3 regions of the Cupriavidus sp. 01T418 genome follow, and region 3 is predicted to be linked to each of the others. Evidence: predicted binding sites of a transcription regulator. Region 3 holds the regulator's gene; each other region holds the start of a gene.
The links. The regulator sigma-54, encoded in region 3, starts transcription at its own class of promoters, with help from an activator protein. The targets are predictions, from matches to a motif close to TGGCANGNAANCTGCTTT.
Positions count from the first base shown of each region.

Region 1: the regulator sigma-54 is predicted to act here: its motif matches at 2,645-2,662, upstream of atzF (allophanate hydrolase).
Region 2: the regulator sigma-54 is predicted to act here: its motif matches at 2,181-2,198, upstream of AC1DQ3_RS24130 (formate/nitrite transporter family protein).

Region 1 covers NZ_JBFTQG010000069.1:14,293-18,586, reverse strand. Annotated here, with positions in the region: gene AC1DQ3_RS34290 (BON domain-containing protein) at 1-828, shown strand, start outside; gene AC1DQ3_RS34285 (DUF6675 family protein) at 1,008-1,799, opposite strand; gene AC1DQ3_RS34280 (PA2169 family four-helix-bundle protein) at 1,877-2,332, opposite strand; gene atzF (allophanate hydrolase) at 2,698-4,294, shown strand, end outside.
Region 2 covers NZ_JBFTQG010000029.1:47,037-51,330, reverse strand. Annotated here, with positions in the region: gene AC1DQ3_RS24135 (bifunctional protein-serine/threonine kinase/phosphatase) at 1-1,201, opposite strand, end outside; gene AC1DQ3_RS24130 (formate/nitrite transporter family protein) at 1,203-2,015, opposite strand; partial or broken gene AC1DQ3_RS24125 (IS630 family transposase) at 2,688-3,002, shown strand; gene AC1DQ3_RS24120 (DNA-binding transcriptional regulator) at 3,149-3,970, shown strand.
Region 3 covers NZ_JBFTQG010000003.1:362,822-367,115, forward strand. Annotated here, with positions in the region: gene hprK (HPr(Ser) kinase/phosphatase) at 1-633, opposite strand, end outside; gene AC1DQ3_RS05855 (PTS sugar transporter subunit IIA) at 669-1,124, opposite strand; gene hpf (ribosome hibernation-promoting factor, HPF/YfiA family) at 1,510-1,860, opposite strand; gene AC1DQ3_RS05865 (RNA polymerase factor sigma-54) at 1,910-3,385, opposite strand; gene lptB (LPS export ABC transporter ATP-binding protein) at 3,532-4,294, opposite strand, start outside.

The DNA.
Region 1 (4,294 bases), on a different contig from region 3:
GGTAGCCGGGAAGACGGCCGCTATGCTCGTCGCGAAGAAGGCCGCGAGCTGGGCCGTTCAAGTGGCAGCTACGGCAGCAACTTGCGCTATGGCCTGAACGGCGGTTACGGCAGGGAACGCACCGCTGAGTGGGGCGATCCCCAGGTGTGGCAGCGCGATAACGAGTACACCGAGCGCCAGTGGCGCGAAAGCGCGGAGCGTACGCGCGAGCCGCGTGAATCGGCGCGCTCAGGCGATCACGATCCCTACTTCAGTGAACTGCGCAGCGACACCCGTTACTGGACCGACCCGAGCGACGATTGGGACGAGGGCCAGCGTTACGGCCGCAGTTATAGCCGCGAGAGCGCGCGCCGCCGCGGCTGGGAGGTCGATGACGACCGCGATAACGAGCGCGAGGATCATGGCATGCTCTACAACGTTGGCCGCCGCATCGGCGAGGCCGTGGGGGACTTGTTCGGCACCTCTAACGAGCACGAACGGGAACGCGAACGCGGGCATGAGAGCTACCTCTACCATGAGCACCATGAGCACGAACGCCACCCCGGTCCGCGTGGCTACCAGCGCAGCGACGAAAGCATCCGCGACCAGATCTGCGAGCGGCTCAGCTATGCGCGCCGCGTCGATGTCAGCGACGTCAGCGTGGACGTGAGCAACGGCGTGGTGTCGCTGTCGGGCACCGTGCGCAACCGCGGTCAGAAATACTACATCGAGGAAGTGGCCGACGATACCTACGGTGTGATTGAAGTCAACAATGACATCCGCGTGCGCCGCGAAAGTACTGGTGTGATCGGTAGCGCCGGCTCGCCGGGCAGCGCCCGGCTCGCCTGATATGCTGATGCAACCGGCTGGGCGCAATAAGGGTGGCGATTTCATGATGACTGGGCATTGGCGTCTCCTGGCGCAGGGCTCGTTTTTTGGATCGCGATGCCTCGCGCTTCAAGTCGAGCCCCCCGTCGTCACTCGCCACCGAGGACGCGAATGCCGAGCGCGCTTTCCTGCATTGAACGCTATTGCGCAGCGGGGGGAGCCCGGTCCGTTGGAATGCCTGCCAGATGCCGATAGAGGGCAATCGCCCGATTGACCAAGGATTCTTCATGGCCAGCGGCCAAAAAACTTGCACGCCGGTCGATTCGCATCAGGAGGTAGTAGGTCCAGACGTCCGACTTCCGTTCGATGAATTCGACGGTCTGCAACGTGCCTGGCTCGAACAGCGTTGTCGCGAACGCGCGTATCGGCGAGGCATTTTCCCTGCTAAGCACCATGCGATGCTCATCTCGCTCAAGGACGCGCAGACGGTAGACAACGGAGCCGGAGCGGTTGTCGTTGATCCAATAGTAGTGCTGGCTGCCCCTTGTCAGCTCGGACGCCGAAAAATCGCGACGCCGGGCTTTCGGGTCACCTTCGGAGAGCGCTGCGGCATCTAGCGCTAGCGGGTGCCATGCCTGGTCGGTCGTCGACCAGTAGCTAACGTTGCGAAGCGCGGAAATCGCTCCGGAGCGCGCCAGGAGCGATTGTAAGTCGCCCTCAAACCGAAAGCTTGTGGCGACCGCAACTACAAGTCTGGAGTTCGATGAAGCCGGCCAACCCGTGCAAGCGGGCGGGACCCAGCGGAGCCTTTTGAGATCTGCCGCTCGCCAACTCGCAATCGCCGGCGATTTCTCGGGCGTGGAATAGACCGGTGAAGCGTCCGCGCCACAAGGCGGAATGGGACCGGGGTCGAGGGCCTCGGAGAGAATTGGCATGACGACCAAGGCGACCGCCAGCGCTGCTCGCACGGGTTTCATTTGGTTGGAAAGCATGCAGGGCTGCGCCGGCGGACAGCAGGATGCCTCACCCCGCAGTTTGCCGTGGCGCGCTTACCTCCTCAGGCGTGGCGTCAGGCCTCACCCGCGCGATAGCGGTCGCGCAGGTCGCGGATCTGGTCGTGGTTGCGCAGCACCCCCTGGTACTGGCGCTCCACCAGCGCGCGAATGTCGAGGCTCAGTTCCGTTTCCTGTAGCGCTTCGGCGTACTTTTTCTTGGCCACGTCCTCGCCCTTTTCGGCTTCCTCCAGGATGGCAAGGTCGTTGCGATCAGCCACCGCGGTGCGCAGGCTGARCCAGCCGCGATGCAGCGCGCCGGTCACGCTGCCATGCTCCTCCGGCTTGCCGCCGAGCGCTGCCACATGGGCCTGGAGGTCCGACACCGCCACGGCGATCTCGGCGGCACGGCTGGAAAACAGCGACTTCAGTTCGGGGTTCTGCGCATCTTCGGCTGCCTTGAGAAAGCCTTGCTGGCCGTCACGCGAAACTTCAATCAGGTCGTTTAGTACGGAAATATTCTTGTCAGACATTGTCAGCTCCTAGCAAAGAGGGATGCAGAACAGAATGGCGCCGTGAAGACGACATGCGCGCGCCGTACCGGCCCCTCAACAGTACAAATGCGCGCGTTCGCATGCTGTAGGGAGATTGCGCGAGTGCTTGTCGGCGCCTGCCTACAGCAACGGCACGGCGTGTTATCCAGATAAATGATCCACTCCTCGAGCTTGCCAAAGAGCTTGACCTCCTGTGAAACCAATCGAGCATGCACGCAAACTGCGCGCGCAGGGTGGCCACATCGGCGGCGAGCGCGGCCTGCAGGGTGGCGTCGGACGACGTGGGTGCGCTGGCATTTTTTTTGCATATTTGAATCCAACTTGTATCCAAGGTTGTATTCAAGATGAACTTATCGGCTGATTTGCACCAATTTGGCGTCAATGCCTTGCTCCGTGCGTACCGAGGTGGTGCGCTTTTGCCAAGCTCATGCATTGAAGTGGTGCTGAGGCGCATCGAGGCGTCCACGCGGCCAGAGGCGTGGATCTTCCGCGTGGCCGCGCCCAGGTTGCGAACACGGGCAAAGGAACTGGATGCCTTGCTGGCCGCGGAAGGCCCCGCGGTGTTGGACAGGCTGCCGCTGTTCGGCGTGCCATTCGCGGTCAAGGACAACATCGACGTCGCCGGCTTGCCCACCACTGCGGCCTGCCCCGAGTTCGCTTATGTGCCGCAGCGATCGGCGTTCGCGGTTGACCGCTTGCTGGAGGCGGGCGCGCTGCTTGTCGGCAAGACCAACCTCGACCAGTTCGCCACCGGGCTGGTGGGCGCGCGTTCGCCATACGGGGCGGTGCGCCAGGTGGAGTTTGACCAGTACATCGCGGGCGGGTCGAGTTCGGGCTCGGCGGTAGCGGTCGCGGCGGACTGCGTGGCGTTTTCACTGGGCACGGATACTGCCGGCTCGGGGCGGGTGCCCGCCGGCCTCAACGGGCTGGTGGGACTCAAGCCGACCCGGGGCCTGGTCAGCACACGCGGCGTGCTGCCGGCCTGCCGCAGCCTGGATTGCGTCTCCATCTTCGCGCACGATGTGAGCGACGCCTGGATGGTGCTGCAACAACTTGCCGCACAGGATGATGAAGATCCTTATTCGCGTGCGGTGCCAATGGGCGGCATTGTGCCCGGCAAACCACGCATCGGTTTGATCGACACGCTGGAATTCTGCGGCGACACGCTGGCGCGCGACGCCTTCGCTGCCGCGCTCGAGCGCATCCTGCCTGCGCTGGCGGGTAGCAGGGTCGATGTGCCCTTCGCGCCGTTTGCGCAAACCACGGCCCTGCTTTATCACGGCCCTTGGATTGCGGAGCGCCGCGCTGCACTCGGCGCCTTCTTTGACGACCATCCCGAGGCGATCCATCCGGTGGTGCGCGAGATCATCGCGCAGGCCGACGGCAAGAGCGCAGTTGACGCCTTCTCCGGCCAATATGAGCTGGCCAGCCTGAAGCGGCAGGTCGATACGCTGTTCACACGAATGGACGTGCTGATGGTGCCCACCACGCCCACCCACCCGACGCTTGCCGAACTCGAGGCGCAACCGATCGCCGTCAACACGGCGCTAGGAACCTATACCAACTTCGTCAATCTGCTCGACCTGGCGGCACTGTCGGTGCCTTGCTGCAAGCGTGCAGACGGATTGCCGGCCGGTATCACGCTGATTGGGCCAGCCGGCTCCGATCACTACCTCGCCGTGCTCGGCGCCACGATCCAGGCGCTGTTTTTCGCGCCGCAGGAGGCGGAGGCGACCATCGCGCGCCAGCCGCTGCCCTTCCAGGAGTCCACCGTGATGCTGTGTGTGGTCGGCGCGCATTTGCGCTCCCAGCCGCTGAACTGGCAGCTGCTCGCAGCGGGTGCGCGCTTTGTCGAGCCCACACGGACCACGGCCGACTACCGGCTTTATGCCTTGGCGGGCACCAGCCCCGCCAAGCCTGGGCTGATCCGCGTCGGCCCAG
Region 2 (4,294 bases), on a different contig from region 3:
TCACGTTCTCCGGACGCACGTCCTGGTGCAGCATTTCCCGGTGATGAAAGGCCTGCAGCCCTTTAGCGACTTGTTCTACGATCCGCCGTACGGTGTCGAAATTGGGAGACGGATGGTCTGTCATCCATTGCGCCAGTGTATGCCCCTCAACGTATTCCATTGCAACGTGCAGATACTGTCGCGGACGATCGGCTGCGTGAGGCTTGAGCACATGCGCGTTATCGATCCTGCGTGCCACCCATTCCTCAAGCAGAAAGCGGTCAAGGTAGTCGGGATCTTCGCGCAGATCGACGGAAGGTGTTTTCAGCGCAACATGCCGGCCAGTGCGTTGGTCCACTGCCAAGTGCACGTGGCAGCGTGAACTCGCGTAGAGTTCGCGCACGATGAGATAGCCATCGAAGTGCATCCGTGGCTGCAACGCAGGTGGCAGGATCAGGCGCTGGCGTTCGGTATGAAGATCCTGGGCGTCGACATCCGGCAATGCATCCACTCGAACCAACTGGACAGTGACGTTATCCTCGCTGCCTCGCGCCAACGCGGTGGACACAAGCATTGCAGAGGCAGCATCGAGGTCATCGGAATACGCTGCGAGGGCTTGATGCACGGCTACGCCATCGAGGTATTCATACGCGCCATCGGTCGCAAGAACATACACGTCGCCGACCTCGGCTTGCCACTTGCGGTAGTCGATCTCGACGTTGGGCGCCACACCGAGCGCACGGCCCAGGTAAGACTCGACCGAAGACAGGTGGACGCGATGGTCTTCCGTGAGCTGTTCCCAGGCCTGCGCATGCAGTTGGTAGATGCGCGAGTCGCCTACATGAAGCATGTGTACCTCGTGCCCTTTGAAGATGAGGGCGCTAAAGGTGCAGATGTAACCGCGATCCCTGTCGAAGCGAGCGTCACTGCGCTGGGTCTGTGCGTGCAGCCAGGAATTTGTTGCCATCAGCACGCGTTGCGCGGACCTGCGCACCGTCCACGCCTCGCATGTGCAATAGTAGTCGTCCAGAAAGCTGCGGACGGCGGCGGCACTGGCTACCTGGCTGACCGCGCTACTGCCGATGCCGTCGGCCAGCGCAACGGCGATGCCCTTGGTGCTGAGTCGCGGATCGGTAGGAAGCGCTGCGCCATGGAAATCCTGATTGACGCGCTTGCGCCCGGCCTTTGAATGCTGGCCGACTGAGACGCGCAAGATGCTCATTTCAAGCCAGGGCGCGCTTGGGTGCGGTCTTATAGTGGGTTGAGTACAACGCCGCTCCGACAAAGGTCAAGCCACCGACAATGTTGCCGAGCACGGTTGGAAGTTCATTCCAGAGCAGGTAGTCCATCAGCGTGAACTTGCCGCCGAGAATCAGGCCGGAGGGGAAGAGGAACATGTTCACGACGGAGTGTTCGAAGCCCATATAAAAGAACACCAGTATGGGCATCCACATAGCTATGACCTTACCCGAAACCGAGGTTGACATCATGGCGGCGACGACGCCAGTGGACACCATCCAGTTGCACATGACGGCGCGGATGAAGAGCGTCAGCATGCCCGCAGCGCCATGGGCGGCATAGCCAACAGTGCGGCTCTCGCCGATGTTGCCGATCTTCAGTCCGATCGCGTTCGGAGCCTCAGTGAAGCCGAACGTGAAGATGATGGCCATGAATACGGCTACAGTGAGCGCGCCCGCAAAATTGCCGCAGAAGACAAGTGCCCAGTTACGCATGACGCCGCCCCAGGTGGCGCCTGGGCGCTTATCGAGTACGGCGAGCGGCGCCAGCGTAAAGACACCGGTCAACAGGTCAAATCCTAGCAGGTAGAGCATGCAGAATCCCACCGGGAACAGCAATGATCCGATCAGAGGATTGCCGGTGTTGACGTTAACACTGACCGCGAAAGCGGCCGACAACGCCAGGATTGCGCCAGCCATATAGGCTCGGATGAGGGTGTCCCGCGTGGACATCATGAGCTTGGATTCACCAGCATCAACCATCTTGGTGACAAATTCTGCGGGAGCTAGATAAGCCATCGCACATTCCTTTGAACGGTGAGGTCAAAAAAAAAGCGTCCGCATACGGGCAGCAGCATAAGGCTGCTACCCGGATGCGGACGCCGTTGTCCACGAATTCCGGTCCCCCGCTTTGCCGACAATTGGGGCCGGCACCAAGCCGCCCTTGGCCTGATGCTTAGCGGGTACGCATCTTCCGTGCCTGGGCGTGTTGCGGCCGTTTGCTCATCTTCCGGGCGCTTGCGCTGCAGGACACGCACGGCTCTAGTGCGGGCGCACGAGGTATGCTCAGTCCTGGTGCGGGCCCAGCCGAGCCGGTGCTGCGAAGTTGGGCACAACTAACCTCGTCTTAACCACGGCCCGGCAACGACCGCGTCGCACCCAGTCAAAGCTGAACGAAGTGTCGTTCAAGTTTCTTTTTGTTCTTGCGGCCGCATGAATAATTGAAACTATTGAGCAATGCGGGCCCCCCAGGATCGACATTGGGCAATGTCGTGGAGTCCACAGCAGATCGCGAACAGGTTGCGCATCGACTTTCCGGATGACGAGTCGACGCGAATCTCACACGAGGCGATTTACCAGGCTCTGTACATTCAAGACCGTGGGGCATTGAGGCATGAACTGAGTATGTGCCTTCGCTCTGGACCGCCGCTACGCGTCCCTCGCGCCCGAACACGCGCGCGAGGCAAGAAGTGGAGCACGCGCAAGATGGGCGCCGAGTTGGGCGTGAGCGCCAGCACCGTCATGCGCCATTGGCACGCCCACGGCTTGAAGCCGCACATCGTGCGCGGCTTCAAGGTCTCGCGCGATACGAAGTTCGTCGAGAAGCTCGAGGATATCGTTGGCCTGTACATGCCGCCACCCGAGCACGCGCTGGTGCTGTGCTGCGATGAGAAAAGCCAGGTGCAGGCGCTGGATCGCACACAGCCCGGGCTGCCGCTGAAGAAGGGGCGCGCAGCCACCATGACTCACGACTACAAGCGCAACGGCACGACCACGCTGTTTGCAGATGGCAGACGTTGTGCCGATTCAGCACGATGTGGCCATCGGTGGCGGTTGCATCGTCCGGGTTTGCGCGCTGCCGATTGCATCCCGGCAAAAAAAAAGAACAAAATGCGCAAAGAGTGCACAAAGTTGATTTGAAAGGATTATTTATGCCTGCCGACCGAACTTCGCCCTACGCCAGCGTGCGCGGACTCAGCCGCGGCTTGGATGTGCTGAAGGCGCTGAACCGGATGGAAAGCGGGCGCGGCACCGCCCCGCAACTGAGCGAGCAGACCGGGCTGCACCGCACTACGGTCAGGCGCCTGCTGGAGACGCTGATAGCGGAAGGCTTCGTGCGCCGCAGCAAGTCGGACGACAGCTATCGCCTGACGCTGCAGGTCAGGGCCTTGAGCGAAGGCTTCAACGACGATGAGTGGATTTCCACTATCGCCGCGCCGCTGATGGGCGAGTTGCTGCAGCGCGTGCTGTGGCCGTCCGACCTGACGACGCCCGACGGCGACGCTATGATCATTCGCGAGACCACGCACAGGTTCAGCCCCCTGTCCTTTCACCGGGCGATGGTGGGAAGGCGCCTGCCGATGCTGTCGACGGCCGCCGGACGGGCCTATTTTGCGTTTTGCGGCGACGGGGAACGGGAAGACATCCTCAACCTGCTGCGCTCAGGCCACGGAGGCGATGAGCAGGCGGCGCTGGCCAACAACACCGCCTATGTCCGCAAGTTGGTCGAGCGCGTGCGCGCGGATGGCTTTGGGTCGAATCGCGGCGACTGGCTGGAGCAGCGCAAGATCGGCGCGGTTGCCGTGCCGATCCGGCACGCGGACAGCGTGCGCGGCAGCCTCAATGTGGTGTATCTTGCGCGCGCCCTGACCGAGGACGAGGCGATCAAGCGCTTCGTGGCACCGCTGCAGGACATTGCGAACCGCGTGCAGGAAACGATGGTTCTCCCCGCGTCGGCACGGAAGACATCCTAGGCAAGTCGCCCACGACGGCGCCAAGCGGACGCTTGCGGATAAAGGCTGCCCAGAACTGCATGGTGCGAGACATTTTCGTCCGGTAGTAGGCCGCGACCATCGTTGCTAGCAGCGCGCCAAAGCGCGTCCGCTCTCCATGGAATTGAGTGCCTGCGGTACCTGCAGCCTGCGCGAGAAGGCCCCGACGTTTGCGCGCTGATCAGCATAAAACGCTTATAAATCAAGGATGTGCATTCCTTGCACATTTTGAAGATTTTTTTGAGCGCGTGTCAATCGATGCATAGACTCTCTCCAAAATCACGAACTTCAACGGAGACGCCCCCC
Region 3 (4,294 bases):
CACCTCCAGCAGGTTCTGCAGCAGCGGTGGGCAGCGGCCTTCGATGAAATCGGGTCCCAGGCGGACAAAGTCCACGGCGTCGTCGGCCACCAGCCCATGTCCGCGCGAGATCAGTTCCAGGCCGAGTTCGCTCTTGCCCAGGCCGGACTCGCCCATCACCAGCACGCCCATGCCGAGGATGTCGAGGAACACGCCGTGCATGGTCACGCGCGGCGCGGAAATGCGGGACAGGTAGAGGCGCAGGTGATCGATCACTGCCGCGGAAGACACCGGCGTGGTGAACAACGGGGTGGAGGAGCGCGTGCAGCGCAGTTCCAGGTCGGGCGGTGGCTCCATGCCGTCGGCGATCACCAGGAAGGGCGGCTCCAGCAGGATCAGCTCGCCCATCTGGCGCTTGCGCATCTCGTCGTCGAGGCGCTGGTAATAAGTGATCTCGGGCTTGCCCAGTACCTGGATCCGGTTCGGGTGGATCAGGTTCAAGTGGCCGACGAGATCGGCCGCGGAAGTGGCTTCACGCGCGAACTCGACATCGAAGGCACGGTCCGCGCCCTCCAGTCCCGCTACCCAGGACAGTTTGATATCGGCTGCGTTGTCGTCGAAGATCGACTGCGAGGTGACGCCAGTGAGTTCCATGCGAATGCTTTCAGGGACGAACTTTCAGTGGCGGGTCAGGGGTGCCATTGCATCAGCAACTGGTGCACGTCGTCGGGGGTGGGCAAAGTAGCCAGTCCGTCGCGCATCTCGCGATCGGACAACAACTGGGCGATCTCGGACAGGATTTCCAGATGCTGCTGGGTGGCCTGTTCGGGCACCAGCAGGAAGATCAGCAGCGCGACCGGCTTGCCGTCCGGCGACTCGAAGGGAATCGGCTCGGCCAGGCGCATGAAGGCGGCCAGCGGCTGTTTCAGTCCCTTGATGCGACCGTGCGGAATGGCAACCCCGGCGCCCAGCCCGGTGGACCCCAGCGATTCGCGGGCGAACAGGTTGTCGGTCACGGTAGCGCGCGCTACGCCATGATTGTTCTCGAAGAGGAGCCCGGCCTGTTCGAACACGCGCTTCTTGCTGGTGACGCTGACGTCGAGGTTGATGTTGCCGGGTGGCAGCAATTTAGCCAAACGATTCATGTGTGGAATGCGCAGCGTTTTCTAGTAAGAGCATGCCCGGGGCCTCGGGGCGTCCCAGCGGGCAGAAAAGATAAAAGACAAGGTCCGATGTTTCACCGGGTATCCCCATGCCGGTGTCGGGCGTGTGGCCATTATAGAGCAGGCCCGCCCCCGCCTTGTGCAATGCAATAGCCGATGCGCGGAAGTGGTGCCGCGCGCACGGAAAAATGGCCGAGCCAAGTGAATTATGTATTGCACAGCATACACCGGTACGTGTGCGTTGCGGAATCCCCTGCGTGGTCCCGGACGGGCGCCAGCAACGAAAAAGCCGCGCTATGGGCGCGGCTTGATTCCATTTTTCAGAGGACTGACACAGGCGGCGCGGTTTGTGGGCCGCCAGGCACGGTCATTGCTGCATCTGCGATTCGGCCATCTGGTACTTGACCGCTTCACGGTCGTGGCTTTGCACGCGATCCTTGTGGCGAATCACTTGCCGGTCGAGCTTGTCGACCAGCGCGTCGATAGCGGCATACAGGTCCTCGTGGTGCGCTTCGACAAAGATGTCCTTGCCCTTCAGATGCAGATTGATTTCCGCGTACTGCCGCCGGTCCTTTTCTTTTGTATTGTCGACAGAGAGCAGCACACTTACGCCAATGACTTGATCGAAATGCCTGACGATACGCTCCAGTTTCGTTTCCACGTACTCACGCAGCGGGGGCGTGATGTCCAAGTGGTGTCCACTGATCTTGAAGTTCATAGCGTTTCTCCTTCTGAAAGAGCTGCATCAGGCAGGCGATGCAGCTCGGCTACAAAGTCTTTCGGAGAGTAACTGCCGGAATCTTGAGCGCCTCGCGGTATTTGGCAACGGTACGCCGTGCCACTACGAAGCCTTGCTCGCCGAGTAATTCGGCGATCCGACTGTCGGACAAGGGGTTCCTGGCGTCTTCGGCTCCTATTAACTGCTTGATCAACGCACGGATTGCCGTTGACGAGGCCGCGCCGCCGGTTTCTGTGGAAACATGACTGCCGAAGAAATACTTCAGCTCGAAAGTCCCCATCGGCGTTGCCATGTATTTATTGGTAGTCACCCGAGAGATGGTGGACTCGTGTAATCCCAGTGTATCGGCAATCTCCCGCAAAACCAAGGGGCGCATCGCAATTTCACCGTGGGTGAAGAAGTTCTTCTGACGTTCGACAATCGCTTGTGCGACGCGCAATATCGTGTCGAACCTTTGCTGGATATTCTTGATCAACCAGCGTGCTTCCTGCAGCTTTTGCTGCAGTCCAGCCGCACCCGCATCGCCTTTTGCACCGCGCAAGATTTGCGCGTACATGTCGTTGATACGTAGTCGCGGCATCACGTCCGGATTGAGTTGCGCGATCCAGCCGCCGTTCAGTTTTCGAACAAACACGTCCGGCACGACGAAGTCGGCGTCCGGCCGGCTGTACGCATGGCCAGGATAGGGCGCCAGCGAACGGATCAGTTCGTGCGCGGACTTGAGTTCCGGCTCGTCCACCTGCAGCGCCTTCTTCAGGCGCGTGTAGTCGCGCACTGCAAGCAGTTCCAGGTGGTTGGTGACAATGTTCAGCGCCAGGTCGCGCTGCGGGTGCTTGAGCCGGCGCAATTGCAGCGCCAGGCACTCGGCTGCGTTGCGTGCGCCCACACCAGGCGGATCGAAGCTCTGCAGCAGGGTGAGGACGGCGTGGACCTCGTCGATTTCGAATTCGAGCTCCTCCGGCAGTTCGCTGCAGATTTCCTCGAGCGAGGCGCTCAGGTAGCCGTCGTCGTCCAGCGATTCCACCAGGAAGATGGCCAGCCCCTTGTCGCGCATGGAAATCTTCAGCGGCGCGAGTTGTTCCATCAGGTATTCGCGCAGCGTGGGTTCGGCATCGCGCAACTGCATCGGCGTCTTTTCGTCGTCGTCGCCCTGCGGGCGGCGGGCGAAATCGTCGAGGCTCCAGTCGCTGCCGTAGTCTTCATTGCTGTCGGAATAATTGTCTTCGGCTTCGGGCGCGCCGTCGGGCCGGTTCTCGCTGGTGCCCTGGCCGTCGGCGGGCGCCGGCGCGGGCGCGCTCTGCAAATTGACCGAGCCGTCGGCAGCGACGCGCAGCGGGCTGTCCAGCCAGTCGTTCTCGCGTTCGAGCAGCGGGTTCTCGGTCAGCGCCTGCTCCACTTCCTGCTGCAGTTCGAGCGTGGACAGTTGCAGCAGCCGGATCGACTGCTGGAGTTGCGGCGTAAGCGCGAGATGCTGCGAGAGGCGGAGCTGAAGCGACGGTTTCATGCGACCTATTTTATGCCCAACTTCCGTACTGGTGGAACGGAAATTGCTATCGCTGACGCCGCCGTGATCGTTTGCCGGACAAAAGGGGGCACCGGAGGCACCTGGGCGCAAATTCGCGCCAGACGCCGCGTGCCGCCCGTGAGCCCTTACATGCGGAAATTCTCGCCCAGGTAGACCTTGCGCACCGATTCGTTGGCAATGATGTCTTCAGGCTGGCCTGAAGCCAGCACGGCGCCTTCGCTGATGATATAGGCGTGATCGCAGATGCCAAGCGTCTCACGCACGTTGTGGTCGGTGATCAGCACGCCGATATTGCGCGCCTTCAGGAAGCTGACGATGCGCTGGATCTCGCCGACCGCGATCGGGTCGACGCCGGCGAAAGGCTCGTCGAGCAGGATGAAGCGCGGCGCCGAAGCCAGCGCACGGGCGATTTCCACGCGGCGGCGCTCGCCGCCGGACAGAGACAGCGCCGGGTTGTCGCGCAGGTGGGCAATCTGCAGGTCATCGAGCAGCGTGTCCAGCCGGCGCTCGATCTCGGTCTTGCCAAGCGGCTTGCCGTCCTGGACCTGCAACTCCAGCACCGCGCGGATGTTCTCCTGCACATTGAGCTTGCGGAACACCGAGGCTTCCTGCGGCAGGTAGGACAGGCCCATGCGGGCCCGTTCGTGGATGGCGAGGCCGCTGATGTGCTTGTCGTCGAGCACGATGTCGCCCTCGTCCAGCGCCACCAGCCCCACGATCATGTAGAAGGAGGTGGTCTTGCCGGCACCGTTGGGCCCCAGCAGCCCAACCACCTCGCCGCTCTTGACGTCGAGAGACACATCCTTGACCACCGTGCGCGAGCCGTAGCGCTTTTTCAGGTGACGCACGACCAGCGTGCTGCTCTCCGTCAGGGCGGCGGGATGGGCG